Regions from separate parts of the Mucilaginibacter sp. GW821-FHT07G05 genome, predicted to be linked through region 1. Evidence: riboswitches for the same ligand, from Rfam matches in the RefSeq annotation. Region 1 holds a riboswitch; the other holds the start of a gene.

Region 1 (15,568 bases):
GAGGAACGAAGCATCTATCGCAAATAAGCATAGCGAAGAAGATTCTTCAAACGTTCAGAATGACAGTTTTTTTAACACGTCATAGGTAGGTATCGCAATTGACGCGCATTTCATTAACCTTCAAAAACAAAAAAGGCTGTCACCAATTGGTGACAGCCTTTTTGCTGTAATTTTATGAGGTTGTTATTATCTTACTTGTTTGAAGAAATAAACTGCTGAAGTTGGGCTAACCCTAACTAACAATTCTTCTTTGTCATTTTTCAGATCAACAAAATGCTCGGTTGATTCGTCGTTGCTCATTTCAATAACTGAACTTACTACGTAACCTTTGTATTTGTTAGCAATTTCTTTTTGTGCCCTTGCAGATACTTTTTTGTACTCAACAGCTTGGGTAGTACCTAAAAAGTCGCCTTGTAAGTTGTAGAAAGCAGTCTTTTTAACGCCATCAACTACAAACTCAGCTTTTTGGCAATTTGAGTTTACAGTCCATTTTACATTTTTAGCATCGCTAAAGTCAGCATTGAACTGGTTTAATACAGCGTAAGAAACTTCGTCTTCTTTGTCTGCTGCTTTTGTTTTATCGGCAGCATATACACCTGTTACTAATAGTCCGATGATTGCTGGTATAATTAATAATTTTTTCATTGTCTTAAATTTTAAATCCATAACAAAGATAAGGCAACGTTATCAATAACGTAAATAAAATTGAATTTTTATAAAAATATCATAACACAATGGGTTTAATTTTCAATTTTGAAAAATATTTCACTTTACATAGTTTATTTTTTACAATATCGTAAAAAAAGAAGGCTTTACTTATTGTATTTTATACACTAAGTAAAGCCTTCTATGTAACAAACTGAATATAAATAACCGTTTTAGCAACATATCTATTGATAATTACAAAAAGTAACTATCAATAGTATCTAATTACTTATCAAGTTGTTTTATATAATTATGGAAAAGGTGCAGTGCCCGCTCCTTATTATCGGTAAGTTCGAAGTCAATCTTGTGCATCAGGTAATCTTCCACATCAAAATCATCACGTTTAGGCATTTGTTTAAATAGTTCGGCCCTGTTATTCAAACCAAGCTTCAGCGCCTGGTTAAATTCGTCCATAAAATCTTTCGGTATGTTTTTGTTGGCAACCCAAGCAGCAAACACAAATGGTAATCCGCTAAAGTTCAGCCACTCTTCGGCAAGGTCATATACATAAGGGTACTGTTCCTTTTTACCAAAGGTTCTGTCCCCTATTTGTACAAAGGCCGTGTTAGCATCGGTTGATGTAGTATAATCCGCGGCATTGGTAACCAGTTCCGGATTTACCTTCCAGTGATTTTTCAAAAGCACACGGGCCAGGTTATTTGATGAACGCGATTCGGGATCAAGCTGTAAGGTTTTAATATCCTTAGCCTCGCAATTGCTGAATATAAATACCGAATTAACGGCTCCGTTAGCGCCAATGCAATAATCGGATACTATATTCCATACAGGCAGGCTTAAAATAGCGGCTACAGGTATAAGGCCAATATCGGCCTCGTCGTCAATAAGCTTTTGGGCACAGTCCGACGGCATATCCAAACTCAGATCAATTTTGTTGATGATGTTGGAATGTTCTATACCGTAAATAAAGGGTTTGGTGTTAGTATAACTAACTGCAGAAATTCTGATCTTTTTCACAAATACTTAGTTCAGGAAGCCTTCAGGTGCTTCGCATTATTAAAATCGACGATCTCATATTTATCGCCGTCAAATACTACCTTATATAATACAAGGTTTTGGTGCGGGAAATTATCCATCTCAGTCAGCGGGCGGCCGGTAAGCAAACACAGCAGCAAACGCATAGCGCGGCCGTGCATACATATCAATACCGTTTTTTCTTCGGGATGGCTCATGATGGTTTTGATGGCTTCCTCCTGGCGTAGCTTAACATCGTTGGGGCTTTCGCCGCCTTCAAACTTCACGTCGAGGTTTCCGTCCATCCAGTTGCGCATCAAATCTAAAAATGCGGCTTTATTTTCGGGAGTGCTGGGTTTACCTTCCAGTACACCCCATGCCAGCTCATCTAAGCCGGAAAGTTTTTCATAAGGCAAACCCAGATCGATAAACTTTTGGATACTTTGCTGGGTACGCTTAAGTTCAGAAATGTAGATCTTATCAAAGGCTACATCTTTATAAGCGTCAAAAAATTGTTCGGCCTGGTGGCGGCCTTCTTCGTTAAGGTCGGTGTTCATACCCCGGCCCTGTACAATTCCCTGTTTATTAAGATCAGTTTGTCCATGGCGGACAATATATAGTGTTTTTAGTATCATTCTTTTTTTAAGCAGAAAGCTGAAAGGTAAAAGCTGAAAGGTTTAAACCTTATATCTCAAGCACCCTTCAAAATCTTCTTACCTTTTAGCTTTCTGCTTTTATCTTTTGGCTTTCAGCTTCCCCCTAATTAACCACCGGTAACTTATAAAACCTCGGCTTGGCTTCTTCGGCAAACTGAAAATCGTTGTAGTCGGTAACTACATTATATAAGGTATCGCGTTCTATAGGGTATCGGCCTACATTCTTTATCAGCTCAACCACTTCTTTGGTACTCATACCCGGGGTTTGTTCCTCGGCACCTGCCATTGAATAGATCTTGGTAGTATCGTCAAGCGTACCATCAATATCATCTACCCCAAAGTTTAACGATAGCTGCGCCGTAGTACGGCTAATCATGGCCCAATAGGCTTTAATATGATCGAAATTATCCAGATAGATGCGCGCGATGGCGTAGTTACGCAAGTCTTCAATCACGGTTGATTCGGGCACATCCGACATCTGGTTATCCTTATTACGGAATTTCAGCGGAATAAAAGTTTGGAAACCACCTGTTCTATCCTGTAACTGGCGCAGGCGTTCCATGTGATCAACCCGGTGCCAGTATTTTTCGATGTGGCCATACAACATGGTAGCATTCGAGCGCATGCCCAGTTTATGCCATTCCTCGTGTATTTGCAGCCATTGGTCGGCAGTACATTTATCTTTAGCTATCTGATCGCGAATTTCTTCGTGGAAAATTTCGGCACCACCACCCGGCATTGATTCCAGCCCGGCACCCTTCATCAGGGCCATCCCAGTGGCGTAGTCAATTTTAGCTTTCTTAAATATATAGTGATATTCAACAGGCGTTAAAGCCTTTACATGCAGATCGGGACGATGTTCTTTTATACGTCTGAATAATTCGGCATAAAAAGGAACATCGTACTGCGGCAATACACCACCTACAATGTGCACCTCGGTAACAGGCTCGTTATCGTATTTTTTTACGATGTCGAGCATCTCTTCCATAGTATATTCCCAACCATCGGCGCGTTGTTTCAACAACCTCGAATACGAGCAGAATTTGCAATCGTACACACAAAGATTGGTTGGCTCGATATGGAAATTACGGTTAAAATATGTTTTATCGCCGTGCTTTTCTTCGCGAATATAGTTGGCGAGGGTACCTAAATAGCCCAATTCGCCTTTTTCATATAATAAAACACCTTCATCAAAGGTGATACGCTGGTGGTTGAGTACCTTTTGAGCAATGTGTTTTAAATCAGCAGATAAGCTTGGGTCCTGTAATAGTACTTGTAAATTATTGTCAGCTGCCATCTAAAAAACTTTACAGCAAAAATACGTAATTGCTGCATCAGAATATCACAGGCGTGTAACTATTTATCCTTTACGTACTGCACAGCGAAGCCGTCATTAACGTTATCGGCCAAAACAAGCGTATCATTTTTAGCTTTTACGATCACCTGGTCTAACCCACCGTTCTGATATTTAATGATATAAGCCGGATCTTCAGAAAAAATGGTTTTATCCTTGCTAAGCGTAAACGCCGATTGGTTTGTAAGCGAATCGTTACGATAAAAAGTAGCCGTATTATTCCGTTTAAACTCAACCGATGAACGGTAACCTTCAGACTGCGGTGTAATAGTTCTACCCGCAAAGCCTCCCGTTGATTGCACCCATTTCCACTTGCCGTACAGCTTATCGGTGCTAATATTGCCTGCTGTTTTTAAATCTTCTTTATTGCATGATACGGCGCAGATCACCAATATGGAGCATACTAAACTTTTCATAAAAATGGGGTTATGACATTGGGGTTTTAAACTTATTACGGTAATATTATTGTGAACGCTACAATCAAATAAATTAATGTTGCTTAATTTGGGGCATAATTTTCTGCCTTATGAATATCGAAACCATAGCCATACACGCCGGCAACCATAACGACCCAACCACGAAAGCGGTGATACAGCCCATCATCATGTCGACCACATTTGAACGTGGCGAAGATGGCAGTTATCCGGGAGGTTATATATACAGTCGTTCATCCAACCCCAACCGGAGCGCTTTAGAGCAGGTACTTGCTCAACTGGAGGGCGGTGTTGAGGCAGCAGCGTTTTCATCGGGCAATGCCGCGGGCATGGCGGTATTTCAATCGTTACCTGCGGGCACACATATTATATTACCCGATGATATGTACCATGGTTTGCGCAACCAGATCAAAAATCTTTTTGCCGGTATACTGGAGTTCGATTTTATTGATGTGAACAATACCGAATTACTACAACAGCATATAAAATCCAATACTGGTGTAATATGGATAGAAACCCCATCGAACCCGTTATTGAAGCTTACCGATATTAGAAAGGTAGTTGCCATAGCCCATTCCAAAGGTATTAAAGTAGTGTGCGATAATACTTTCGCCACACCTGTATGCCAGCAACCTATCGCATTAGGGGCCGACCTGGTGATGCACTCGGCTACAAAATACTTTGGCGGCCACAGCGACCTGATGGGCGGCGCATTAATTGCCGCTGAAAAAAGCGACTGGTGGTTAAAGATCCGCCAGGTACAGGAAATGGGTGGCGCTATCCCCTCGCCTATGGATTGCTATTACTTGGTACGCAGTATTAAAACGCTGCCTTACCGTGTACGTGGTCATGTAAATAACGCGCAGCTATTAGTACAATTTTTGCAAGACCATCCGAAGGTAGAACGTGTAATGTATCCGGGTTTGCCATCGCACCCACAGCATGATATTGCTAAGGCGCAAATGCTGAGCTTTGGCGGAATGCTGTCTTTTTGCATAAAAGGCAGCGAAGATGATACCCGTAAAGTAGTAAATAGTGTAAAGCTGTTTACACAAGCCACCAGCCTGGGTGGTGTTGAAAGCCTGATAGAACACCGTGCATCGGTAGAAGGGCCCGACACCAAAACGCCCCGAAACCTGCTTAGGGTATCAGTAGGTTTAGAGCATATTGATGATCTTATTGCCGACCTTGAAGCGGCTTTTAACAGTTTTTAAGCATAAATAAAAATAAAATTTGGAGATAAGTATTCAATTAACATATCTTTGAAACATTATTTGGTAGCAAATATTAAGATCATTGTTCCGCCAACCGGCGAATTTTGGTTTATAAAGAAGTGGCGAGAGATCAGGCTCAACAACCCACTGGCAACCCTTCAATTTGAAGAAGGTGCCAATTCCTGGCCCGGAGAATGGATCCCGGGGAATATAAATTAACCACCATGAAAAGTTTAGTACAAGTTAAAGAAAGTAAGATACAACAGGTTACCCCAACCGGCAATTCATTTGCTATTTGTATTTGTATGTGTTGCTGCTGTTGATTCAGTAACACGTTCCCATTTTCATTTTCCTGAAAAATACGCGTGTTGCTCCTATCGGGATGCTATTATCCTGCTTTGCGCACACGGTAAAACAAACTGATCATTTACAAACAATTAAAATCTTAACATATCATGTCTACTACAAATTTAAAATTCGAAACACTACAATTACACGCAGGTCAGGAAGCAGATGCAACAACAGGTTCACGCGCTGTACCTTTATATCAAACTACTTCTTATGTTTTTAACAGTGCCGAGCATGGTGCTAACCTATTCGCGCTGAAAGAGTTTGGCAATATCTATTCCCGCATAATGAACCCCACTACCGATGTTTTTGAAAAACGGGTAGCGGCTTTAGAAGGTGGTGTAGCGGCATTAGCAACAGCATCCGGCCAGGCAGCGCAATTTTTGGCCTTAAATAACATTTTACAGCTTGGCGATAACTTTGTTACCTCGCCATTTTTATACGGAGGCACTTACAACCAGTTTAAAGTAGCCTTTAAACGCATTGGTATCGACGCGCGTTTTGCCAAAGACGATACTGCCGAAAACATAGAAGCCCTTATTGACGATAAAACAAAAGCAATTTACCTCGAAACCATAGGTAATCCGGGTTTTAATATCCCTGATTTTGAAAAGATTGCCGCGGTTGCACAAAAACACGACCTTCCTTTAATAGTAGATAATACTTTCGGCGCTGCCGGATATTTGTTCCGCCCGCTGGAGCATGGCGCACATGTTGTAGTACAATCGGCTACCAAATGGATTGGCGGCCATGGTACAAGCATTGGCGGTGTAATAGTTGATGGTGGTAACTACAACTGGGCCAACGGCAAATATCCTCAATTTACCGAACCGGCCGAAGGTTACCATGGTTTAGTATTTGGCGATGTATTCGGTATTGGCGGTCCGTTTGGTAATATTCAGTTTATTATACGTGCCCGTGTGGAAGGCCTGCGCGATTTCGGTCCGTCGCAATCACCATTCAACTCGTGGTTATTGGTTCAGGGATTAGAAACCCTGTCGTTACGTGTACAACGCCATATTGATAACGCGCTCGAACTGGCCAAATGGTTGGAACAGCATCCTTTGGTAGCCAAAGTAAACTATCCGGGTTTGGCATCATCACCGTATAACGCGCTGGCTAAAAAGTATTTAAAAAACGGATTTGGCGCGGTATTGTCATTTGAGGTAAAAGGCGATAAAGAAAACGCGGGTGCAATAATTGACAGCCTTAAACTGGTGAGCCATGTGGCAAACGTGGGCGACGCGAAAACGCTGATCATACAGCCATCTGCTACTACGCATCAGCAATTGAGTGATGAAGAGCAACTTTCTGCCGGTGTTACGCCTACCCTGTTACGTGTAGCCGTTGGTATTGAACATATTGATGATATTAAAGGCGATTTTGAACAAGCCTTCAATAAAATAAAACAACCCGAAGCCGAATTGGTGTAAACCATTTAGCGCGGGCTATACAAATTAAAAAGTCCCTTCCGTTGGGGAGGGACTTAAATAATATATATGAACACAGAAGTATTTAAGTACACTAAAACATTTAAACTTGAGTCGGGCAGCGAGTTGCATGATCTTGAAATAGGTTTTAATACCTACGGCAAGCTGAACAAAAACAAGGATAATGTGGTTTGGGTGTGCCATGCGTTGACCGCCAATTCCGACGTGCTTGATTGGTGGCAGGGTTTATTCGGTACGGATAACTATTTTAATCCCGAAGAACATTTTATTGTGTGTGCCAATATTTTGGGTTCGCCTTATGGTACTACTAATCCGCTAAGTACAAACCCGGTTACCGGGCAGCCTTATTATTTGGCATTCCCGCAATTTACCATAAGGGATATTGTTAAGGCGCATCAGCTACTGGCTGATTATTTGAATATCGAAGATATCCATATCCTTATCGGTGGTTCATTAGGTGGCCAGCAATCGTTAGAATGGTCGATTATTGAGCCGGAGCGTATCAAAAATCTGATACTGATAGCTACCAATGCCCGTCATTCATCATGGGGTATTGCTTTTAATGAGTCGCAAAGATTGGCATTAACTGCCGACCGCACTTTCTATAACAACTCGCCCGATGGCGGCGCTAAAGGTTTAAAAGCAGCGCGCAGCATTGCCTTAATATCTTACCGTGGTTATAAAACCTACAATGTAACCCAGCAGGAAGATGACGATAACAGAACCGACAACTACAAGGCATCAAGCTATCAAAGTTACCAGGGCGAAAAACTGGTGAACCGCTTTAACGCCTACAGCTACTGGTATTTAACCAAGGTGATGGATTCGCATAATGCAGGCCGCGGCCGTAACGGCGTTGAAAAAGCATTGAGCCTTATCAAAGCCAAAACATTAGTGATCGGCATAAAATCAGATGTGCTGTTCCCGGTAGAAGAACAACAATACCTTTTCCAGCATATCCCGAAGGCATCATTCTCTGAATTTGATTCGCTTTATGGGCACGATGGATTTTTAATTGAAACAGAAGCTTTAACAAATATTATCACCTCTTTCTTTAAAACAGATGTTAAGGGAAAGATTATTGAATTGCAACGAATTGCGTAATGAGTAAGAAACTAACTATTGGATTATTTGGATTTGGAGTTGTTGGACAAGGATTGTATGATATCATCAAGACAAAGAATTTAAACCTGGAGATCGTTAAGATCGCTATAAAAAACCCGGACAAGCAACGTTCGCTGCCTTCTACCCTTTTCACTACTGATAAGGATGAACTGCTGAACAATCCGGAAATAAATACCATCATCGAACTGATCAATGATACCGAAGCTGCTTATGAGATTGTATCTACAGCGCTTAAATCGGGCAAAAACGTAGTATCGGCCAGTAAAAAGATGATCGCTACTTATTTGAACGAACTAATTGATCTTCAGCACGAATACGGTACATCATTATTATACGAAGGTTCGGTTTGCGGCAGTATCCCTATCATCCGTAATCTCGAAGAGTATTATGATAACGAATTACTGCACTCGGTAAGCGGTATTTTCAATGGTTCATCGAACTATATCCTGTCAAAAGGTTACTTAGATGGCCTGGATTATGACAGCGCATTAAAACAAGCGCAAGATCTGGGCTTTGCCGAAACCGACCCGACATCAGACGTTGGTGGTTTTGATGCCAAATACAAAGCAGTTATCGCGGCAGCACATGCTTATGGTGTGGTTGTGAACCCCGATGATGTATTGAACATCGGTATACAAACCCTATCGGCCAATGATGTACAGTACACCCGCGAAAAGAGATTAAAAGTAAAACTGGTACCGGTAATTAAAGAGCTTGATAAAGGCCACGTTGCTTTGTTTGTATTGCCGAAATTTGTAGGCGAAAGCGAGTTTTTATACAACGTAGAGTACGAATACAACGGCGTTGTGGTACAGGCGGCCTTTGCAGATCAGCAGTTCTTTTTCGGTAAGGGAGCCGGTGGTCATCCAACCGGTGCCGCCGTGCTATCGGACATTACTGCCTTGCGTTATGATTACCATTACGAATATAAGAAAGCCAAAGAAAAGGGCAACCTTAAATTCACCAATGATATTGAGCTGAATATCTACTTACGTTACGAAAATGATAGTTTGGTAGAAGCGCTGAACTTTGAACACATTCACGAGCGCTATGTATCAGACACTTATAAGTATATTGTAGGAAAAGTTAATTTGCAAAATCTGATCGATAACCAATACCGTATATTGGAAGAGAGGGCATTCGTTGCCTTCGCCGATCAGCTAACAGGGGTCAGCTTAGCTACGGCATCAAAACAAGCAGCCGAATTATTTTAGTAGGTAATACGGTTGTAACTAAAAAAAAGAAAAGCTTCCTCCCGGAAGCTTTTCTTTTTTTATAGCGTTTTATAAATTATCTGTTCACAATTCGCGGTTCACATCCCAGTTTTCCAGGTAATCGGCCACGCGGCGCACAAATGAGCCGCCCAGCATTCCATCAACCACACGGTGATCGTAAGATAATGACAGGAACATCATTTGCCTGATGCCAATGGTATCGCCCTGTGGTGTTTCAATTACAGCAGGTTTCTTTTTAATGGTGCCTACTGCTAAAATAGCTACCTGCGGCTGGTTGATGATAGGTGTGCCCATCACGTTACCAAACGAGCCTACGTTAGTAATGGTAAACGTACCATCCTTAATATCGTCGGGCTGTAGTTTATTAGCACGGGCACGAGCGGCCAAATCATTAACGGCTTTGGTGATGCCTACTAAATTTAAACCGTCGGCTTTTTTAATAACCGGCACAATCAGGTTACCGCTTGGCAGTGCTGTAGCCATACTTATATTGATATCCCGTTTTTTGATGATCTGGTTACCATTTACAGATATATTGATCATCGGGAAATCTTTTATCGCTTTTACCACCGCCTCGATAAATATCGGGGTAAAGGTTATTTTTTCGTTCTCGCGTTTTTCAAACTTGCCCTTTATCCTATCGCGCCATTGAACCAGGTTGGTTACATCGGCCTCAACAAACGAGGTAACATGCGGCGAGGTTTGCACACTCATCACCATGTGATCGGCAATCAGTTTACGCATCCTGTCCATTTCAATGATCTCATCTCCACCGGATAATGATACAGCAGGCGCCGGTGTAGGCTGTGGTATTGAAACCGGTGCAGATGGTGGTGTAACAGGCGGATTAAATTCAGCAACTGGTGTTACCGGCTGAGCCGTTTCCCGTTGAGGTGCTTCGTATACAGGCTGCGCCCTGCGGCCGCTGTTGATATAAGCGATCAGGTCGTCCTTAGTTAAACGTCCGTCGGCACCGTTACCGGGAATACTATCCAGTTCTGCTAAACCAATTCCTTCGGTAGCGGCAATACTTTTCACCAATGGAGAATAGAACCTGGCCGTATCTTTAAAATTCTGTGGAGCAGTAACAGGCGGCGGTGTCAGCAATTCAGTACCCGGAATATTCACTTCAGGTTCAAATTGTTGAGTTATCACCGGTTGTGGTGTTTCAACAACAGGTGCCTGATAAGCGGTATCGTTTGTATAATTGTTATTTATTTGCTCGGGCTGTTGTTGATAATCATTCGATGGTTCATCAGCGCCCTCGGTTTCAATAATGGCTATAGTATCGCCTACCTGCACAACATCGTCCTGCTGAAATAATAGCTCAACCAGTTTGCCTGATACGGGTGATGGCACCTCTGAATCAACCTTATCTGTAGCAATTTCAACTACTGTATCGTCAGCTTCAATAAAATCTCCGGGAGATTTTACCCATTTTATTATAGTTGCCTCCGCAACACTTTCACCCATTTTAGGTAGTAAAAGTTGATATTTCGCCATATATGATATACAGTTGGTAGGTCAAAAATAAGTATTTGCGCAGTATTACGCACTATTTGTTCAGTAAACTATTTAATAAGCCCAGCGCACTTATGGCCGAACGCTCTATTACCTGCTTCCTTTTATTGTTAAAATTGAACAGCTTTACTATAGTTTGTTGTGTTGATGCCACTGCTATCCAAACCGTACCTACAGGTTTTTCAGGCGTACCGCCATCAGGGCCGGCTATACCGGTAACCGCTATGGCATAGTCAGATTTAAAGTTGCGCAATGCGCCTTCAACCATCTCGGTGGCGGTTTCTTTACTTACCGCGCCATATTGTACAATGGTTTGATGCTCAACGCCCAGTATACTTTCTTTCAAATTGTTTGAGTACGAAACAGTACCGCCTAAAAACACCCTCGATGAACCAGGATGCTGTGTAAATAGGTGCGAAATATATCCGCCCGTACAGCTCTCGGCTATTGAAAGTGTAAAGCCTTTAGCGGCCATATGGTTCATGATAGCTTGCTCCAACGTAATATCTTCAGTAGCGGCTACCACATTGCCTACGCGCTCAATTATTTTTGAGGCATATTCTTCTATTTTTTCTCGTAGTAAAGACTCTTCTACCTCGCCATATCCACTTAAACGCAACCTTACCATACCCAATTTAGGTAAATAAGCCAGTTTAATATATGGCGGCAGGGCATCTTCAATATCGGCAATGCGTTCGGCCAAAAAGGACTCGCCCTCGCCTACCGTTAAAATGGTTTTATGGATAATGACCGGTAATTGCGCTACCGACTTTATTTTCGGCAACACCTGCTCTTCCATCATATACATCATCTCGAAGGGTACTCCCGGCATCGATACATATATTTTGCCGTTATGGTTAAACCACATACCCGGCGCGGTACCGTTCTTATTAAGTATTACCTCACAATTTTCGGGCACAAGGGCCTGCTGAATGTTAACCTCCAGTAAAGGGCGGTTATAGCGCTTGAATATATTGGTCACATTTTCCAGCGCCTCAGCATTTTCTACCATGCCTACGCCAAAGTATTCAGCCAGTGTTTTTTTGGTGATATCATCTTTTGTGGGGCCAAGGCCGCCTGTTATAAAAATAATATCGGCCCTGCCCGTTGCTTCTTTTAGCGCGTTGAGGATATGCTGCTTGTCATCCGATACGGACGAGATCTGTTTCACCCTGATGCCAATGGCATTAAGCTCCTGCGCCATCCACGCCGAATTGGTATCAACAATTTGGCCGATAAGTATTTCGTCGCCTATTGTTATAATTTCTGCTAACATAGTTTAATAGCCTCCAAAATACTGGTTAGCGCTGTAGTCGCTGCGCTTAGTCAGTTTGAGGTCCTGCAATATAGATGATTTTACCTTGATAGTTACGTTATACGACTTGAAATACCCAAACGGCAGCCATTGTACCGAAAGATCCCAGCAATGCAGATCGCGGTAAATTGCGAACGATGTGGCACTACTCAGCTTCATGGCATTCAAATCGTAGTTGGTAGAGTATTGTACCTTCCATTTGGGCGTTAAGCTAAAGTCGCCGCTCATTTGAATGGTATTGGTAGTGGTTTTTAATACACCACTGTTCTGATACTGAAAATTGTAGCTGAACGACACATTCCACGGAATATTAAAATCGATATAAGCCGATGGGTCGCTGTTAATATAAGCCAGTTTTTGTGCCTGTTCAGGCGTCATATTCTGTATCGTATTCGCGTCAGTCTGCTTCCTTTTTGGGTTGATGGATGTTGAGTTTAAACTACCACTCATGGAGAAACCAAAGCTTTCCAGTTTCGGGAACTTACCATCCTGCCAGGTAAAGCGGTTACGCTCGCGGGAATAACGAGTAATAGCACCGTTGCTGATAGAATCTCGCACATCCACCACATAAGGGTTAAGCAAACCGTTAAAACTTACGTTCACCTTTTGATTCAGGAAGGCGGTGTGGCCCGAGAAACTGATCTTCGACAAACGCATTGAATCGGCCGCGAAGTTATAAAAGGTAGAGAATGATAAACCTTGTAGTATCTGGATCTTCCGGGGAGTATTCGAAGTATCGGTAGCGCTCGGCCTTAGTTTTGCTTCAATCGTATTATCAACGTTAAAACCTATGCCCGCCTGTCGGCCTGCTGATGGTCCGCCGTAAATAGACTGCTCAAATATAGAGTAGGTTTGCGCCGTAGCCGTATATGGTAACGAAGCGTTACTTACCGCCGTACGATAATAGCCATAGCCCGGTGACGAAAAATCAGGCTTGTAACTGAAACTAAGATTTGGCGTCATTACGTGCCTTATCGCAGATATTTTACCTTTAAAGTTAGCCTGGCTATATACTTTGGTTGAAAAACCAGCGCTCAGGTTATACTCACCCGACCTTGCGAAACCGCTTACCGTATCAATAGTAGCTACGTTTGAACCTACGTTCGTATTATTCCTGTCGTAGCTTTTGCGAATGGTTTGCAGGTACCAGCGCTCGTTATAGTTGGCTGATGTACTAAATTGGAAAAACTTAAGTACGTTCAAACTCAAACCGATAGGTATTTGATGCTGGAAACCATTTTGCAAACGTTTGGTTAATGTTTGCTTGGTGAACAGATCAGCCTCCGGGATATCGTTCAGTTTATTAGTTGCCTGGAAAGAGTAACCTACTGTAATTTTTTGATACCATTTCGCCTCACCCACTCTGTCTTTACTATCCAGCGGACTAAGGGTAGACATGTTGAAGGCTACCGTAGGCAGATCTAACGTTACACGCTTACGGGTAATATCCTGGCTATGGCTTAAGCTCACGTTTAAGTTGAAAGGCGTACCCGCCCATACTTTACCATACGCGATACTCGAACGGAAGTTATTTTGGGTTAACTGCTGTAAGTTATAACCCTGGCTGGCACCATTATTAATAAAGTTACTTGATGTACCCGCGTTTACCGATGCACTGAATGTACTTCCCGGATGCGCATTAGGGTCCTGGCTGTGCGTCCAGGCAATGTTAAAGTCTTTCGCGGCAGGGTCGCCCGGTAAGCCTATATTGTGCGAACCGTAACTCAATGTAAGGTTACCCTGGTATTTATAACGTTTCAGGTAACGGCCTGCACCGCTCAACTCGTATGATCCTCTTGAATAAAATGAACCATTAAAGGTCATGTCCAGATAATCGTTAAAAGCGATGTAATAACCGAGGTTACGCAGGAAGAAGCCGTAACGCTGATCTTCACCAAAAGTTGGCAATATCACACCCGAAGAGCGCGTGTTAGGCTTGGGAAAGAAACCAAACGGGATAGCCAGCGGCAGTGGCACATTCGCTATCTCCAGGTATGCCGGGCCCGATATGATCTTATTTTTTTCGCCGATACCCTTGGTAATTACTATACCGAAGTGTGTTTCGGGATAAGGCAGATCGCAGGTACTGAAAAGTACATTGCGGTAAGCTACTTCAGTTTCGTTCAGCTTTTTTGCCTGCCCGCCCGAAATAAAGTTACCATCCTGCTCTGATGCCGGGTTATAGATCTTCCCCTTTTTGCTTTTCATGTTAAACCGCAACGAATCCGAATACAGGGGCTTATCATTCTTCTGTTTTGATATAGGCCTGCCCTGGTAACGGTGTGTACGCGGGTTAATGCTACCGGCGGCAAAAATGGTATTGTTCTTATTGTCTACACGTATATAATCGGCATCCAGCTCAAAATCTTCATAAGTTACCCGGGCACGGCCATACAGGTACATGATGTTCTTTTCTTTATCAAAAATGGTTGAATCTTCGGCAGTCGCTTTTACTTCCGATTTTAAACCATCGGGGTCGTTTACTGTCGTATCTTCACCACCGGGCTGTAATGTACCTGCACCCGGTATTAAGGTACTTTTTTTAGTGCTATCACGTTTAGTGGTATCCTTCGGGATGGTATCTTTTTTGGTGCCGTTGTTTTTTACAACAGGTTTGGGAGCTGCTTTTTTAATTCCCCGCATCAATTTCCGGTCTTGTGCCGAATTTGGGTCGAGTTTTATAATAGTATCTCTTAATAGTTTATGTTTGCTGTTTCCGCTCTTGTTTCCGGCAGCTATCACATTCACTATTAAAACAATTGCGAGCAGAAAAAATAGACTAACGAATTTCAAAATTGATTATGAATAGTATTTTTGCAGATATAGTTAAACAGCGCTCAAACATAATGAAAAATAAAACATTGAAAAGATTGAATTATTACTTCCCCCTGCTACTTATTTTATTTACACTTTCTTCTTTTCAAAATGATGATGGTAAACCAAAAAGAGACACTGTTCAAACGTCAGGTTTTAAAATAAAAACTATTGTTGTTGATGCCGGCCACGGCGGCCACGATCCCGGCGCCTTTGGTTCCCATTCCAATGAAAAGACTGTAACGCTTGCTTTGGCATTAAAATTACAAAAAGCCATAGAAAAAGATTTAAAAGATGTAAACGTGATCATGACACGTACCGACGACAACTTTATCGAGTTGCACAGACGGTCGGATATCGCCAACAAAAACCAGGGACAGTTATTTATTTCTCTTCACTGTAACTCATTGGCCGGCCGTCGCGT
Region 2 (15,568 bases), on a different contig from region 1:
AAAACAAACCCTGTCGCAGGTAGGCCGTACCAATGACGGTACCGACCCTAAAGGTTTCTTTAACGTACAGATCCAGGTTGACCTTTATCCTAAAAAGGATTGGAAAAGGCATATCACCCAGGAGGAACTGATAGCCGAAATGGATAAAAAGTTAAGCTTGTATCCCGGCATTATATTCAACTATTCGCAACCTATTATTGATAACGTGGCCGAAGCCGTAGCTGGTGTGCCTGCATCAATGGCCGTAAAAATATTCGGCCCCGACTTTAATGTATTGGATGAGGATGCCAACAAAGTAATGGCCACGCTTAAACAAGTTAAGGGTGTAGAAGATTTAGGAATACTGCGCAACCTTGGTCAGCCCGAGTTCAGGATAGAGCTCGATCAGCAAAAGATGGCCCGTTACGATGTAGCCACTGCCGATGCCAATGCCGTAATTGAAATGGCCATTGGCGGTAAAGCTGCCACCCAGCTATACCAGGGGGAACGCAAATTTGATATCCGCGTACGTTATCAGAAACAATACCGTGCTACGCAAGAAAAGATAGAGTCGCTGATGGTGCCCACCCTTAACGGTTCAAAAATATCGCTAAAGGAAATCTCTACCATTAAAGAACTCATTGGACCGGCATTCATTTTCAGGGATAATAACATGCGCTACATCGCGGTGAAATTTTCGGTACGCGGTCGCGATTTGGGCAGTACCATTGCCGAAGCGCAGCAAAAGGTAAACGATGCCGTAAAACTTAAACGCGGCTACACCTTCACCTGGAACGGCGAGTTCGAAAACCAGATCCGTGCCTCTAACACCCTGGCGCATGTGGTACCGGTTTGTTTGCTGGTGATCTTCCTGATACTGTATACCACCTTCGGTAATGCTAAAGATGCTATACTGGTAATACTCAACGTACCGTTCGCCCTTATTGGCGGTATACTGGCGCTGCATATTACCCAAACCAACTTCAGTATTTCGGCCGGTATCGGTTTCATCGCGCTGTTTGGGGTGTGTATCCAAAACGGGGTAATCCTTATCTCGGTGTTTCGCAAAAACCTGGAAGAAGGTAAACACCTCGACGAAGCATTGCTCACCGGCGTAATATCAAGGGTACGCCCAGTGGTAATGACCGCCCTTATGGCTGCTATTGGCTTAATGCCCGCCGCCATATCAACCGGTATAGGTTCAGAAACCCAAAAGCCGCTGGCCATTGTGGTAATTGGCGGACTGGTAACCTCTACCATACTAACCCTGCTGATACTCCCTATCATTTACGGGATAGTTTACAAATTCATCCGCAAGCGTGAAAACCGTAAACTGCTCAAAAAGATAGGCGCTATCAACAGCTAACCGTTCCCCTTAATTATCTATATATAAATACCCCAGCCCTCAGCGTGTAAATGCTGGGGGCTATTTTTTTGAATGGAATAGTTTTGGGTGCGCTAATGATGTTTTGATGTGCAGATGATTTGATGTGCAGATATGCAAATTAGCAGATGTGCAGATGATGTTTTCCCCCATCCCCTCCTCGGAGGGGCGAGCGTAGGGATTGCGCGGTGGCGGGGGTGGGTTTCTGCGATATTAATTGACAATATGCAGGTGACCGTTTTGGCAAAATCCGCAAATCTTCTCCTTTCCCCTCCTCGGAGGGGCGAGCGTAAGGATTACGCAGTGGCGGGGTGGGTTTATGCGATATTAAGGAACTATTACTTAAGCTGTAGTAAGATTCTGTTGTTCTTCAATTTTGATAATTTGCTTAGGCATTTCATCGTAAGTTCTTCCATTTAGTACTCGACCAGCTGCCTTTTTATTCTTACCGCCCCACTGTTTGAAGAAGAAAGGGACATTTGCCTTTTCACATTGCATACGAATATCTTCGACCCACTCTTCTTGCATTGGCCTTGCTTTAAAGCCGCTTTCTCCACCAACTATTACCCAGTGTATTCCGGAAAGATTTAAATTTGGCAATGGACCTAAAAGTGGTTCGAGAGATAAAAACCGAACATTGGCATTTATTTTTTGCAGATGTGTAATTCGATCAACAACTTTGTCATCTTCCACGCTTACGCCTATCCATACATTATTGGTAAAATTTAAAAATGGCGAATAAGACTCAAGTACATCCCCTCTTTTTGTAAGAACTTGATAAGTATGTTGAGGAGTATCATTCATTACCTTAAATACACTTTGTACATAATTTAAAGGAACCTCTTTATGAAATAGATCACTCATTGAATTAACAAATACTAATTGCGGTTTTTTCCATGTATATGGAACTAATAATGTCGCTGGATGGATGCGGAACTTAAATCCTTGACTATATTTTTCTTGCCCCATACCCTTTAATCTCTTAGTCATAGTTTCTGCATAGCAGAACTTACACCCAGCCGAAAGCTTATCACAACCAGTAGTTGGATTCCACGTCATTTCGGTCCATTCTATCGATGATTTTGACATATACTAAAAGTTCAATATACAGGTATCTGATATTATAACGTTAACTTTATGTTTGACATTATCTGTAAATGTAACTTTTACTGACCCTTGTTGTGCCATATATCTTAAAGTTTCTTTGTAATGAGACCAACTAAACTTAGTGTTTTGTTGGTGCTCATCGTATAATGCCTTTGCGGTAATTTGCCTTTCCTTGTAGGAATTGGCAAGCATGTAAGATAAGGCTTGAATGTTAGGATTTCCAAAACCTAAATCATCAATTTCATTTAGTCTTTTAGCATCATATGTATAATTACCATCTTTTTCAAGTGTTGCCCCTATATTGTCATAAGCATGGTAAACATTTTTCACTAACTCATAGCCTTTTTGATTTTTAGTAAAATGTATTATGAAATGACTTGTTGCTGTGCTGTCCTCTTCTTGAAATCTAAAAGAACAGTGGTATAATTTTTTTGCACCTACTGCACTTGTAAATTCCAAAGCCAAATTTTCCATAATAAGTTTCAATCGCTCCTGAACCGATGCTTTGTACTGCCTTTTTAATCTTAGTTGTTCAATTGTAGTTGGAAATAGCGATTGCATAAGCTCGTCAAACTTACCAACGGCAACGGCTTGATTTATGCGTTTTATGTTGACAAACAAAAACAATTCATTGCCCCAGTTTTCAAGAAACTTCGCAAGTATTAAAGTGTCAATTCCTTTATACCCAAATGGATCAAAAAAAAGCAAAGTTGGATTAGGATTAACTTTTTGTGGCTCTCTATTCAAAAAGTCTTTTATGGATTTATCTTCACCGACAGTTTTATTTCCAAATCTTGGAGGATATGTAAAAGTATTTTCTGGAAACAACTCTAAAAAGTTTGTCTCAAGTTCTTTAGCGTAACTATTGTCATTAAAGATTAAATGAACTTTTGAACTAAGCACAGGATCTTCTGCACATTCTTTTGCCAATAATAACGGTGTAGAATGTTTTTGATCTTCATACTTACCGGGGCCGGCGTATAAGTCTAAATATCGTATAGAATTTTGTGGTTTCTTCAACAATATGCGACAATATTGAGGGAAGTATTCAGATACTATTTTAGCTTTAACTTCCGATGAGGACGTTTGTTCTTTGAAAAAATCTTCTTCCATTTAGTTTAGGTTTATAACATATAAAAATACAAAGATTATTGAGACGAACCAAACTCGGCTCACCTAAGTATAAGCTTATAAATTATTGTTATTGGTTTTAGATTATATGAATGTTGCGAATTCATTTTAATTATACCGGCCCCGAGCTTAATGCCTGTGTAGTATAAGCGGATAGCGGGGCTATCGTAACCGAAGTACTACTATCATTGATTTTCAAAAAAGCTATTGGATTAACTTGTATGGCGTAGAAACCCACCCCGCCAACGCACGGGCTTGCGCTCGCCCCTCCGAGGAGGGGATACGGAGAAAAAACGAATCACTTCATCACCTGCACATCTGCTAATTTGCATATCTGCACATCAAAACATCACATCAAAAAACCTATTCCACACTTGCTATCGCCTGGTTTAGCGTGGCGTCGTTGAGGTTGATGGCCTGGAAATAGTAGGTGTCGCCCCATTTGAAGCGGGCGGCGTAGGCCTTAAGGAGCGATTTTATTTCGGTTTTTGATAGCTGTACTTCCGGCTCGTCGATGTGTTTAAGCGAGTGCGAGGCGTATTGTATAAAGCTGTTAAAATCGGTATCGGTTGGCGTGTAGTTTTTAATGAAACCATCGGCCTGTGGGTATTCTTTCAGCAGGGGCTGCATCTTATCCACAATGTAAGCGGTAAAGACCTGTGCCGAACTTAGCCGTTGAATAAGGCGAGTAGTTTGGGCGGCATCGGCGGGTATAAATACGTCGGGCATAATGCCGCCGCCGCTAAATACCTGTTTGCCGCTCGATGTACGATAAGGCGATTGTTTACTGAAAACGCTGTCGTTACGGATATTTTCGGCCGAGAAGAGTTCGCCTTTTTTCATGCGCTCTGATAGCTCACGGCGGTAGCTTTCTACCCCATGGCTGTACGATTTTTGTATCGACCTGCCCGATGGAGTATAATACCTGGCCACGGTAAGGTTAATGGCCGAGCCATCGCCAAACGGAAACTGCTGCTGCACCAAACCTTTACCAAACGAACGGCGACCAACAATTACGGCACGATCCAGATCTTGCAGTGCTCCGGCTAAAATTTCACTGGCCGAGGCCGAATATTCGTCGATCAATACGGCCAGTTTACCTTGCTGAAACGCGCCCGAATCTGTAGCGAAATAATCGGTACGGGGTTCGTGCACGCCTTTGGTGTAAACAATCAGCTTGCCTTTGGTTAAAAACTCGTCGGCCAGGGCAGTAGCGGTATTGAGGTAGCCGCCGCCGTTGCCGCGCAGGTCGAGCACCAGTTTTTGCATGCCTTCGGCTTTCAGTTTGTTGAGCGCGCCGCGGAAATCTTTATCGGTAGTGGAGGCAAATTTGCCTATTTTGATATAGCCTGTGTTATTGCCTGCAATATAAGCGGCATCTAAACTGCTCAAGGTTACACGGCCTGGTTTTACAAGGTATAGCTTGGCCTCCCTTTCGCCGGGAGCAATGGCAGTAAACAGGATGGGTTTGCTTTTATCTTGACGCAGGGCCTTGCTGATGTGATCGTCGGTGAGGCCTGTACCCGCGAATTTTTTGTTATTTATATCGATGATCTTGCAGCCGCCGGTTAAACCCGCGCGTGCCGCCGGGCTGCCCGCGTATACTTGCGTAACCACAAAGGTATCGCGCAGCAGCAGGTATTCGATACCCACGCCGGTAAAGCCGCCTTCCAGTTTTTCGCTTAATGCCGATGCCTGTTGCGGCGGCAGGTACAGCGAATGCGGGTCGAGCTTTTGCAGCAGTTCGTTAACGGTAACGCCGGTTATGCTATCTACATTTACCGAATCTACGTAGTTATATTGCACCAGTTCCAGCACTTTCGACATCTTATCATCGGTGCCCGAAAGCGACAAGCCCATACGCCTCCCCGTAAGTCCATTATCGCTAATGAACAGCCCCAGGGCTATACCAATGAGTATGAGCAGGGTTGAACGGAAAATTACGGATGCTGTTTGTTTCATAAATAGCGCTTAACACAAAGATAACAATTGCCCGGGATACCAATTATTAATTAGCTGTAGTATTTGATGATTTTTACCGAATTTTGTTTCAACTAAATTGAAAAATGGAAGCTACTACCGAGAAAAGTTCATACTATAATAACCTGGAGCAGATGACCGTCGCGGAGATTTTGCAAAGCATTAATACCGAGGATAAAAGCGTTCCGTTGGCTGTAGAAAAGGCCTTGCCGCAAATTGAAGCGCTGGCAACCGCCATTGCCGAAAGGATGAAAAAGGGCGGCAGGTTGTTCTATATTGGCGCGGGTACCAGCGGCAGGTTAGGCGTGGTTGATGCCAGCGAATGCCCGCCAACCTTTGGCGTTCCGTTCGATTTGGTAGTAGGTATTATAGCCGGGGGCGATGGCGCCATACGCAAAGCAGTTGAGTTTGCTGAGGATGATGCCGAGCAGGCCTGGAAAGATCTTTCGGCCTATAACATTAACGATAAGGATGTGTTGGTAGGCATTGCGGCATCGGGCAAAACACCTTATGTAATTGGCGGGTTAAAAACCGCTAACGAGCACAATATTTTAACGGGCTGTATCGTATGTAACAGTGGCGGCCCGGTTGCGGCAGTTGCACAATACCCGGTAGAGGTAGTAACTGGTCCGGAATTTTTAACAGGCTCAACCCGCATGAAGGCAGGTACCGCGCAAAAACTGGTGTTGAACATGCTTACCACCAGCGCAATGATACAGCTTGGCCACGTAAAGGGTAACCGCATGGTAGATATGCAGCTATCAAACAATAAACTGATAGACCGCGGTACCCAAATGGTAATGGCCGAAACAGGCCTGCCCGAAACGGAAGCGGCTACCCTGCTGAAACAATACGGCAGCGTACGCAAAGCAGTTGAGAGCCTCAACCTTAATAAAGAATAAATTAATTCAAAAGTCAAAATTCAAAAGTGAAAAAGACATGCACCATTTTTGAATTTTGACTTTTAACTTTTGAATTTAAAAAATGCACGAGATAGAGCCATATTACCGCTGGCGGGATGATTATATAGCATCGGAGGATGAGCTATCACCTTTTTATGCTACGCAGTACAATGAGTTTGAGTTTGATAAGCAGATATATAATTACCTGCTGCACCCGCAATGGGATACCTTTGGCTCAAATACCTTGTACCTGAAGGTGCTGTTTGTTGATTACGATAAGGGCTTTTCCATTATTGAACTAATTGGCGAATGGAACGATGCCATCAATAACGATATTATGCTGATGAAGCGCGAACTGCTGGAGCTGATGATAGACGCGGGCGTAACCAAGTTTGTACTGATCGGCGAAAATGTGCTGAACTACCACTCGTCCGACGATTGTTATTACGAGGAATGGTTTCAGGATGTGGAAGATGGCTGGATAGCCGGTGTAAACTTTCGCGACCATGTGATAGCCGAGTTTAAGCAAAACAATATCGACTATTACATCAACTTCGGCGGCGAACTCGATAACCTGAGCTGGCGCGGATTAAAGCCGGTACAGGTATTCAAGAAGGTAGAAGAACAGTTGATGAAAAGGCTAAACTGATTAAACCATTGAGCCCGAAATTCGTCTAATTGTTATAACAACAAATTAGACCCCGGTAATTATTTAAGCAGGGTAATTTTTAGTAAATTCGTACAATTTAAACCATATAATAAAAATGGAGATTAATAAAAGTAATTACACTTACGATAGTGTATTTGTAAATGAAGATGCAGCTGCATCGCGCAAATTTATTGCGAACGTGTTTTTATGGATGTTTGTGGCATTAGGTATATCGGCGGCATTTGCATGGACATTTGCTTATGATCAGTCGTTAAGAAACTTATTGATAGACCCAATTACAAACAGAGGTACGGGTTTTGGTACCATTGCAATGTTTTCCCCGCTTGTTTTTATATTCACAATGAGCCTGGCATTTAACCGTTTCTCATTTGGCATGCTAACGGTTTTCTTCCTGGCATTCGCGGTTATGATGGGTATAAGCCTTAGTACTATTTTTTCGGTTTATGCGAGTGGTCTAATTTATGGAACTTTCATTACCGCATCGGTAGTGTTTGGTATTATGGCTATAGCAGGGTATACAACCCAGCAAGATCTTACTAAATTCGGTTCAATTTTAACTATGTTCCTGATAGGTATAGTTGTAGCATCATTGGTTAACTTCTTTATCAAAAGCAGTGGCCTTAGTGTTATTATTAGCTATATAGGTGTTGCAGTGTTTGTGGGCCTAACCGCTTATGACGTACAAAAATTAAAACGTATTGGTGCAGGCTTAGAGTACGGCGATCAGTCGACCAAAAAGATAGCTATCATGGGTGCGTTAACGCTGTACCTTGATTTTATCAACCTGTTCCTGATGTTACTGCGTGTATTCGGCGGCAACAGAAGATAATAGTATTGATTAACAATATTGAAAAGCTGCATGAAAATGCGGCTTTTTTTGTGGACTCACCCGATCCACGCTTCGCTGGATCACCCTCTCTGCTGCGCAAAGAGGGTTTTATTTTGAATATTACGGAATATGTAATACTTATACCTTCTTTTTCGCTTGCGAAAGAGAGGGGCGCCCAGCGAAGCGTAGGCGGGGTGAGTTAAAAACCCTTCCTGCAACAATATTGCATTTCGCTTATATACATAAGCCAAAAGCCTATTGCACATTAAAACTTTATTATGCACCTTTGTGCTGCTTATGGAGAAAGACGGAGGGATTAGACCCTGCGATGTCTTAGCAACCTGTACTTACAAGGTGCTACATTCTACTTAACAAGTCAACTGGACCGGTTAGGAAAGATAAGCGAAAGTCAAATACACACGCCCGACTTTTCGAGATAAGCTGTTATAGTATCAAGTAATTAGTATCAGGTATCAAGTAGTTTTTACTGTTGATCACACTGCGCTAATCACGCGGACTCATAAAGTCTTGCTACTTGATACTCGCTACTTGATACCAAAATGGATATTAGAAAAGAACTACAGAAACGCATTTTAGTGATTGATGGGGCTATGGGTACCATGATACAACGGTACCAGCTCACCGAGGAGGATTTTCGTGGTGAGCGTTTCCGCGATCATATATCCGATTTGAAAGGCAATAACGATTTGCTGAATATCACCCGTCCGGATGTAATTAAGGCAATACATGCCGAATATCTGGATGCCGGGGCAGATATCATCGAAACCAATACCTTCAGTACCCAACGTATTTCACTGGCCGATTACCACATGGAAGAACTCGACTATGAGCTGAGCTATGAGGGTGCCCGCATTGCCCGTGAGGTGGTTGACGAATATAATATAAAAACACCCGAAAAACCGCGCTTTGTTGCCGGTGCGGTTGGTCCTACTAACCGTACGGCTTCTATATCACCGGATGTGAACGACCCTGGTTACCGCGCGGTATCATTTGATGACCTTGCCGATGCTTATTACGCGCAGGTGCGCGGACTGGTGGACGGCGGATCGGATTTGCTGTTGGTTGAAACCATATTTGATACCCTGAATGCCAAGGCGGCATTATTTGCCATACAACGCTATGCCGAAGAAAGCGGCAAGCATTTGCCTATCATGATATCGGGTACTATTACTGATGCTTCCGGGCGCACGCTTTCGGGGCAAACGGTGGAGGCGTTCTGGAACTCTATCCGCCATGCTAACCTGCTGTCGGTAGGGTTAAACTGTGCTTTGGGTGCCAGGGAGATGAGGCCTTATTTGGAAGAGCTATCTGAAAAGGCAGAAGTATACATATCGGCCTACCCTAACGCGGGTTTGCCTAACGAGTTTGGGGCTTATGATGAAACCCCGCACGAAACCGCGCACCAGGTTGACGATTTTATAAAAGCCGGCATAGTAAATATTGTGGGTGGTTGTTGTGGCACCACGCCCGAGCATATCAAGTGTATTGCCGATAAAGCAGCAAAATTCCCACCGCGCAAGATCCCCGAAATAAAACCATTTTTGCGCCTTAGCGGACTGGAAGCAGTTACGCTTACGCCCGAAACCAACTTTGTTAACGTTGGCGAGCGTACCAACATCACCGGTTCACCCAAATTCTCCAAACTGATACTTGCCGAAGATTACGAGGCAGCGCTAACAGTTGCCCGTCAGCAGGTAGAAGGCGGCGCGCAGGTGATCGATATCAACATGGATGAGGGTATGATCGATTCGGAAGCGGTGATGGTGAAATTCCTGAATCTTGTAGCCTCCGAACCGGATATTTCCAAACTGCCTATCATGGTAGATTCATCAAAGTGGACGGTATTGGAAGCCGGGTTGAAATGCCTGCAAGGCAAGGGCATCGTTAACTCCATCTCGCTTAAAGAGGGTGAAGAGAAATTTATAGAATACGCACGCAAGATACAAAGCTATGGCGCCGCAGCCGTAGTGATGGCGTTTGACGAAACCGGCCAGGCCGATTCGCTGGAACGCCGTAAAGAGATTTGCCAGCGCTCATATAATATACTGGTAAACGAAGTTGGTTTTCCCCCGCAGGATATCATCTTCGACCCAAACATACTTACCGTAGCCACCGGCCTCGAAGAACATAATAACTACGCGGTAGATTTTATTGAAGCCACCCGCTGGATAAAGCAGAACCTGCCTTATGCCAAAGTAAGCGGTGGAGTGAGTAACATTTCGTTCTCGTTCCGTGGTAATAACGTGGTGCGCGAAGCTATGCACTCGGCGTTCCTGTACCATGCCATTAATGCCGGTTTGGATATGGGTATTGTAAACGCGGGGATGCTTGAGGTATACGAAGAAATTCCGAAAGACCTTTTGATACTGGTGGAGGATGTATTGCTTAACCGCCGCCAGGATGCTACCGAGCGACTGGTAGAATATGCCGATACCATTAAGAGTAAAGGCAAGGAGATTGTTCGTGATGAAGAATGGCGTAAAGATCCGGTAGAGAAACGCTTGTCGCACGCGCTGGTAAAAGGTATCATAGAGTACCTTGATGCCGATGTGGAAGAAGCCCGTCAGAAATACGACAAACCGCTCGAAGTAATTGAAGGCCCGCTGATGGATGGCATGAACATCGTAGGCGATCTGTTTGGTTCGGGTAAAATGTTTTTGCCACAGGTGGTAAAATCGGCACGCGTAATGAAAAAGGCCGTGGCTTATCTGCTGCCCTTTATTGAAGAAGAAAAACGTAACAATGCCAATGCCGATCAGCGCAAAAATGCCGGTAAGGTATTAATGGCCACCGTAAAAGGCGACGTACACGATATTGGCAAAAATATAGTAGGCGTAGTGCTGGCCTGTAACAACTTCGAGGTGATTGACCTTGGGGTGATGGTGCCCGCGCAACGCATTATTGAAGAAGCTAAAAAGCAGGATGTGGATATCATCGGCCTGAGTGGTTTAATTACCCCATCGCTGGATGAAATGGTACATTTTGCCAAAGAAATGGAACGCGAAGGCTTTACCATTCCGCTGATATTGGGCGGTGCTACTACCTCACGGATCCACGCGGCGGTAAAGGTGGCACCTAACTACTCGGGAGCGGCTATTCACGTGCTTGATGCATCGCGCAGCGTAACGGTTTGCAGTAACCTGATGAACCGCGATGGTCGCGATGCGTACATACAGGGCATTAAAGATGAATACGCCAAAGCACGGGAGGCGCACGCCAACAAAAAATCGGATAAGCGTTTTGTGAGTATTGAAGATGCCCGCAAAGCGAAATTCCAGATCAACCTTAACGGCTCGATCCCGAACAAGCCTACCTTCACCGGTACTAAGGTATTTGAATCGTTCCCGCTTGAAGAATTAGTGCCGTATATCGACTGGACCCCTTTTTTCCATACCTGGGAGCTACGCGGCAGCTACCCGAAAATATTTAACGATAAATATGTAGGTACCGAAGCGCAAAAACTATTTGACGATGCGCAGGTGCTGTTGAAAAAGATAGTGAAAGAAAAATTGCTGCATGCCAATGGCGTTATCGGTTTTTGGCCGGCCAACAGTGTGGGCGATGATATCGAGATATACTCGGATGAAACCCGCAAGCATGTGATCACCAAAATACATACCCTTCGCCAGCAAGGTGAAAAGGTAAAGGATGATCCGTATTATGCGCTGTCGGATTTTATTGCGCCCAAAGAAAGCGGCGTTACCGACTACTGGGGCGGCTTTGCCGTTACTACCGGTATTGGTTGCGACGAGTTGGTGGCCGAATTTGAAAAAGATCACGACGATTATAACAGCATTATGGCCAAAGCCCTTGCCGATCGTCTTGCTGAAGCCTTTGCCGAAAAAATGCACGAACTGGTACGTAAAGATTACTGGGGTTACTCGAAAGATGAGCAACTGGATACCGACGGATTGATCAAGGAAGAATACCAGGGTATCCGCCCGGCGCCGGGTTATCCCGCCTGTCCGGATCATACTGAGAAAACAACGCTGTTTGAACTGCTGAAAGCTGAAGACAATGCCCACATGCACCTTACCGAAAGCCTGGCCATGACACCGGCCGCGTCAGTAAGTGGTTTTTACTTCGCCCACCCGCAGGCCCGCTATTTCGGCCTCGGCAAAATAAGTAAAGACCAGGTACAAGACTACGCCAAACGCAAAGCCCTCCCACTGGAAGAAGTAGAAAAATGGCTGGGACCGAATTTGAACTATTAGTATCAAGTAGTTAGTATCAAGTATCAAGACACGAAATGCACAATTTTAAAGAACTAAAAGTTTGGCGGGCAGGAATAGAAATATGTAAGGAGGTATATCTGCTAACAAAGGCTTTTCCGGCTGAAGAAAAGTTTGGCTTGATATCGCAAATAACTCGCTCGGCTGTTTCTATACCTTCCAATATTGCTGAAGGTTGCGGCAGAAGATCAAATAAGGAATTGTACCATTTTTTAAATATTGCGTTAGGCTCTTCGTTTGAATTAGAAACGCAGATTATCTTAGCCAAAGAATTTGATTACATAACCCAGGCAAAGCACGATACCGTATGCCTGCTAATTACTGAAATACAAAAGATGATATATGGTTTGCAAAAAAGCCTTGCTGCCTGATCTCTCTATTAAATACTGATACATTAAAAAAGAGTATACGTTTTGCAAAAAAGTCTTGCTACTTGATACTCGCTACTTGATACTAACCAATGAAGATCACCGAACACATAAAGAACGCTAACGGCAAAACACTTTTTTCTTTTGAACTGATTCCGCCATTGAAGGGGCAGAGCATACAGGGTATTTATAACGCTATTGATCCGTTGATGGAGTTTAAGCCGCCGTTTATTGATGTTACCTCGCTGCGCGAAGATTTTATTTATAAGCAGCATAACAGCGGTTTGCTGGAAAAACTGGCTTATCGCAAGCGCCCGGGCACTATTGCCATTTGTGCAGCAATCATGAATAAGTACAAGGTTGATACCGTTCCGCATTTGCTATGCGGTGGCTTTACTAAGGATGAAACCGAGAACGCGTTGATAGACCTGGAGTTTTTAGGTATCGAGAACGTACTGGTGCTTCGTGGTGATGCCCGCAGCGGTGATCCGGCCTTTGTGCCAAACCCTAACGGGCACTGCTATGCCACCGACCTGCTACAGCAAGTAGTGAACATGAACAACGGCGTTTACCTGCACGAGAATTACGATAACATTCAAAAAACTAATTTTTGTATAGGCGTGGCCGGTTACCCCGAAAAACACTTTGAAGCACCAAACCTTAAAACCGACTTTAAATACCTCAAACAAAAGGTAGATATGGGCGCCCAGTTTATTGTAACCCAAATGTTCTTCGATAATAAAAAGTACATCGAGTTTGTAAACAACTGCCGGGCTAATGGTATCAATGTGCCTATTATTCCGGGTTTGAAGCCGATTACCTCGTCGAAACAATTGGTGAGCCTGTCAAAAACCTTCCATATTGACATGCCCGAAGATTTGAGCGACGCCATACAAGCCTGCACCAGTGAAAAAGATGTACGCGAAGCAGGCATTGAGTGGATGATCAACCAGTGTAAGGAGTTGGTGGCTTTTGGCGTGCCTGTATTGCACTTTTATACCATGAGCAACGCCGGGCCAACAAAGCGCATTGCCGAAGCTATATTTTAATATATTTGCGGCAACATAAATTCTTATCACATGCGTATTTTTTATTGCGCGGTATTATTGCTTTTACCGCTTTTTGCCTTGTCGCAGGCAAACTATCATGATGGCTATGTTGTAAAAGCCAATGGTGATACCGTAAAGGGTTATATTAATGCGAGGGAGTGGTCGCACAGTCCGGAAGTTATTGAGTTTAAAAACTCGAAGGGCGACAAAGATGCCCTGCGTTTTTCGGCAGCAGATATATCACTTTTCCACATTGCACCTTATGATACTTACGTAAGCTATACCGGCCGTATCAGTAATAATCGTAACGGGTTTCCTAATATGGATAAAAGGCTGGATACTACTAAAACCCAGGCTACCATATTTATAAAACGCGTTGCTTCAGGGCCTAATGTTACGTTATATGCACAGTCGGACAATGTTAAAACCCGCTATTTTTACCAGGAGCAAGGCGATGTAGTAACAGAATTGGCTTATTACTACTATTATAACAACAGCAATGTGGCCACAGTTGTTACTAAACTATATATAGGGCAGTTGCTTTTACTTCATAAAAAGTATAATGATGACAACAATAAAAACCGGTCTACAATAGAGCATACCAATTTTGTTGAAAGCGATTTAGTAAAAAGTATTAATATCATTAATAACAGTGGCAGTGCAGGTGTTAACTCCAAAACAATCACTGAAATAGCAAGGCCATCCAACAACCGCTTTTTTGTTGGTATCGGGTTAAACTATACTAAAACACGTTTTAAAGGTGATGTTCCGTTTGATGGAGGCACCGGCGGTAAAACATACTTGCCCAAAATAAGCGTAGGTTATGATGCCTTTACCAATGCGCAGGTACAGCGGTTTATTTTCAGGGGCGAATTATCCTTCAACTATATCAACCCCGAAATAACATCAACGCAAAGTGCTACAGCAGGGGCTGTATATTCATTTAGCCAAAGCAACGTTGCCTTTACGCCGCAATTGATATTCAACTTATATAACACTGATGATCTTAAACTATATGTAAACGGCGGCGCGGCGCTTACTTTTTCTTTTTATAGTAATGATAAGATCGTATCCGGAAACAGTAATATCCCGAGCCAGGCGAGGCCATATAACGGCGAAAGCTTTTGGCTTAGCTTCCCTTTCCAGATAGGCGCCGTTATTAATAAAAAGTTTGATGTATCGGTAAGCTATACTCCACCTGCAACATACACCCGTTACACCTTTTTTACTTTAGGCAATGAAGTGATCGGCTTAAACCTGAAATACTTGTTTAACAAAAAATAGTACCCCAATTATATAAAAACAAAACGGGCAACTTATCTGATTAAATTGACCGTTTTGTTTTTATGGATGTATTTACTTAACAATATCCAATCGCCATAGTTCGTGTACGCCTTCAAAAAGCATAAGGCCGCTCAAGGCTACCGATGAATGGTATTCGTTGTTTTTTGGCTGCTCGCGCCAGTTTGGTCCGTAATATCTTTCCGGGCTTTTTGTAGCGGTGGCAACAAGGCTTTCGGCATTCTTTACCAGGTAGGTACTGTAGGTAGTTTTAGTAGCCGCATCCAGGTCGCCTTTAAGTATCAGCTGTACCATATAGCGAATAAAGATGCCTTTGAACAAGCCCCCATCACCGGTGCCGTTACCGATAAGTATTCCCGCCGAGTTAAAGAACGGATCAGTTAATACTGAGTTGGTGGTTTGCCTGGCGTCGTTCAGGTATTTAGCTTCTTTAGTAATGGCATATAATTCAACGGCAGCCCCAATGTATGTACCCTGATTATAAGTGAAACGCCAGCCATCGTTGTAGTTGCCATAGGCATCCCATACCAAACCGGTAGTTGGGTTTACCACATATTGCTTTTCCCACTCGTATATCTTTTTAGCCCATGCCAGATCCTCCGGGTTTTTATCGA

The links. Region 1 has a riboswitch for S-adenosylmethionine ahead of AC07NA_RS03300 (O-acetylhomoserine aminocarboxypropyltransferase/cysteine synthase family protein). Riboswitches for the same ligand answer to the same signal wherever they lie in the genome.
Region 2: another riboswitch for S-adenosylmethionine. It lies ahead of metH (methionine synthase); the one in region 1 lies ahead of AC07NA_RS03300 (O-acetylhomoserine aminocarboxypropyltransferase/cysteine synthase family protein).

Annotation. Positions count from the first base shown of each region.
Region 1 covers NZ_JBWKQC010000001.1:786,882-802,449, forward strand. The annotation lists gene AC07NA_RS03270 (hypothetical protein) at 187-645, opposite strand; gene AC07NA_RS03275 (menaquinone biosynthetic enzyme MqnA/MqnD family protein) at 931-1,680, opposite strand; gene AC07NA_RS03280 (histidine phosphatase family protein) at 1,692-2,312, opposite strand; gene mqnE (aminofutalosine synthase MqnE) at 2,437-3,630, opposite strand; gene AC07NA_RS03290 (hypothetical protein) at 3,690-4,103, opposite strand; gene AC07NA_RS03295 (trans-sulfuration enzyme family protein) at 4,214-5,335, shown strand; SAM riboswitch class I at 5,442-5,552, shown strand; gene AC07NA_RS03300 (O-acetylhomoserine aminocarboxypropyltransferase/cysteine synthase family protein) at 5,791-7,116, shown strand; gene AC07NA_RS03305 (homoserine O-acetyltransferase family protein) at 7,183-8,238, shown strand; gene AC07NA_RS03310 (homoserine dehydrogenase) at 8,238-9,473, shown strand; gene AC07NA_RS03315 (dihydrolipoamide acetyltransferase family protein) at 9,558-10,997, opposite strand; gene AC07NA_RS03320 (competence/damage-inducible protein A) at 11,050-12,291, opposite strand; gene AC07NA_RS03325 (putative LPS assembly protein LptD) at 12,295-15,078, opposite strand; gene AC07NA_RS03330 (N-acetylmuramoyl-L-alanine amidase family protein) at 15,177-15,568, shown strand, end outside.
Region 2 covers NZ_JBWKQC010000013.1:102,648-118,215, reverse strand. The annotation lists gene AC07NA_RS24455 (efflux RND transporter permease subunit) at 1-1,345, shown strand, start outside; gene AC07NA_RS24450 (DUF5131 family protein) at 1,706-2,452, opposite strand; gene tcmP (three-Cys-motif partner protein TcmP) at 2,456-3,583, opposite strand; gene AC07NA_RS24440 (S41 family peptidase) at 3,965-5,563, opposite strand; gene murQ (N-acetylmuramic acid 6-phosphate etherase) at 5,668-6,483, shown strand; gene AC07NA_RS24430 (hypothetical protein) at 6,566-7,132, shown strand; gene AC07NA_RS24425 (Bax inhibitor-1/YccA family protein) at 7,248-7,982, shown strand; SAM riboswitch class I at 8,275-8,387, shown strand; gene metH (methionine synthase) at 8,543-12,217, shown strand; gene AC07NA_RS24415 (four helix bundle protein) at 12,253-12,606, shown strand; gene metF (methylenetetrahydrofolate reductase [NAD(P)H]) at 12,696-13,652, shown strand; gene AC07NA_RS24405 (hypothetical protein) at 13,683-14,936, shown strand; gene AC07NA_RS24400 (glycoside hydrolase family 76 protein) at 15,009-15,568, opposite strand, start outside.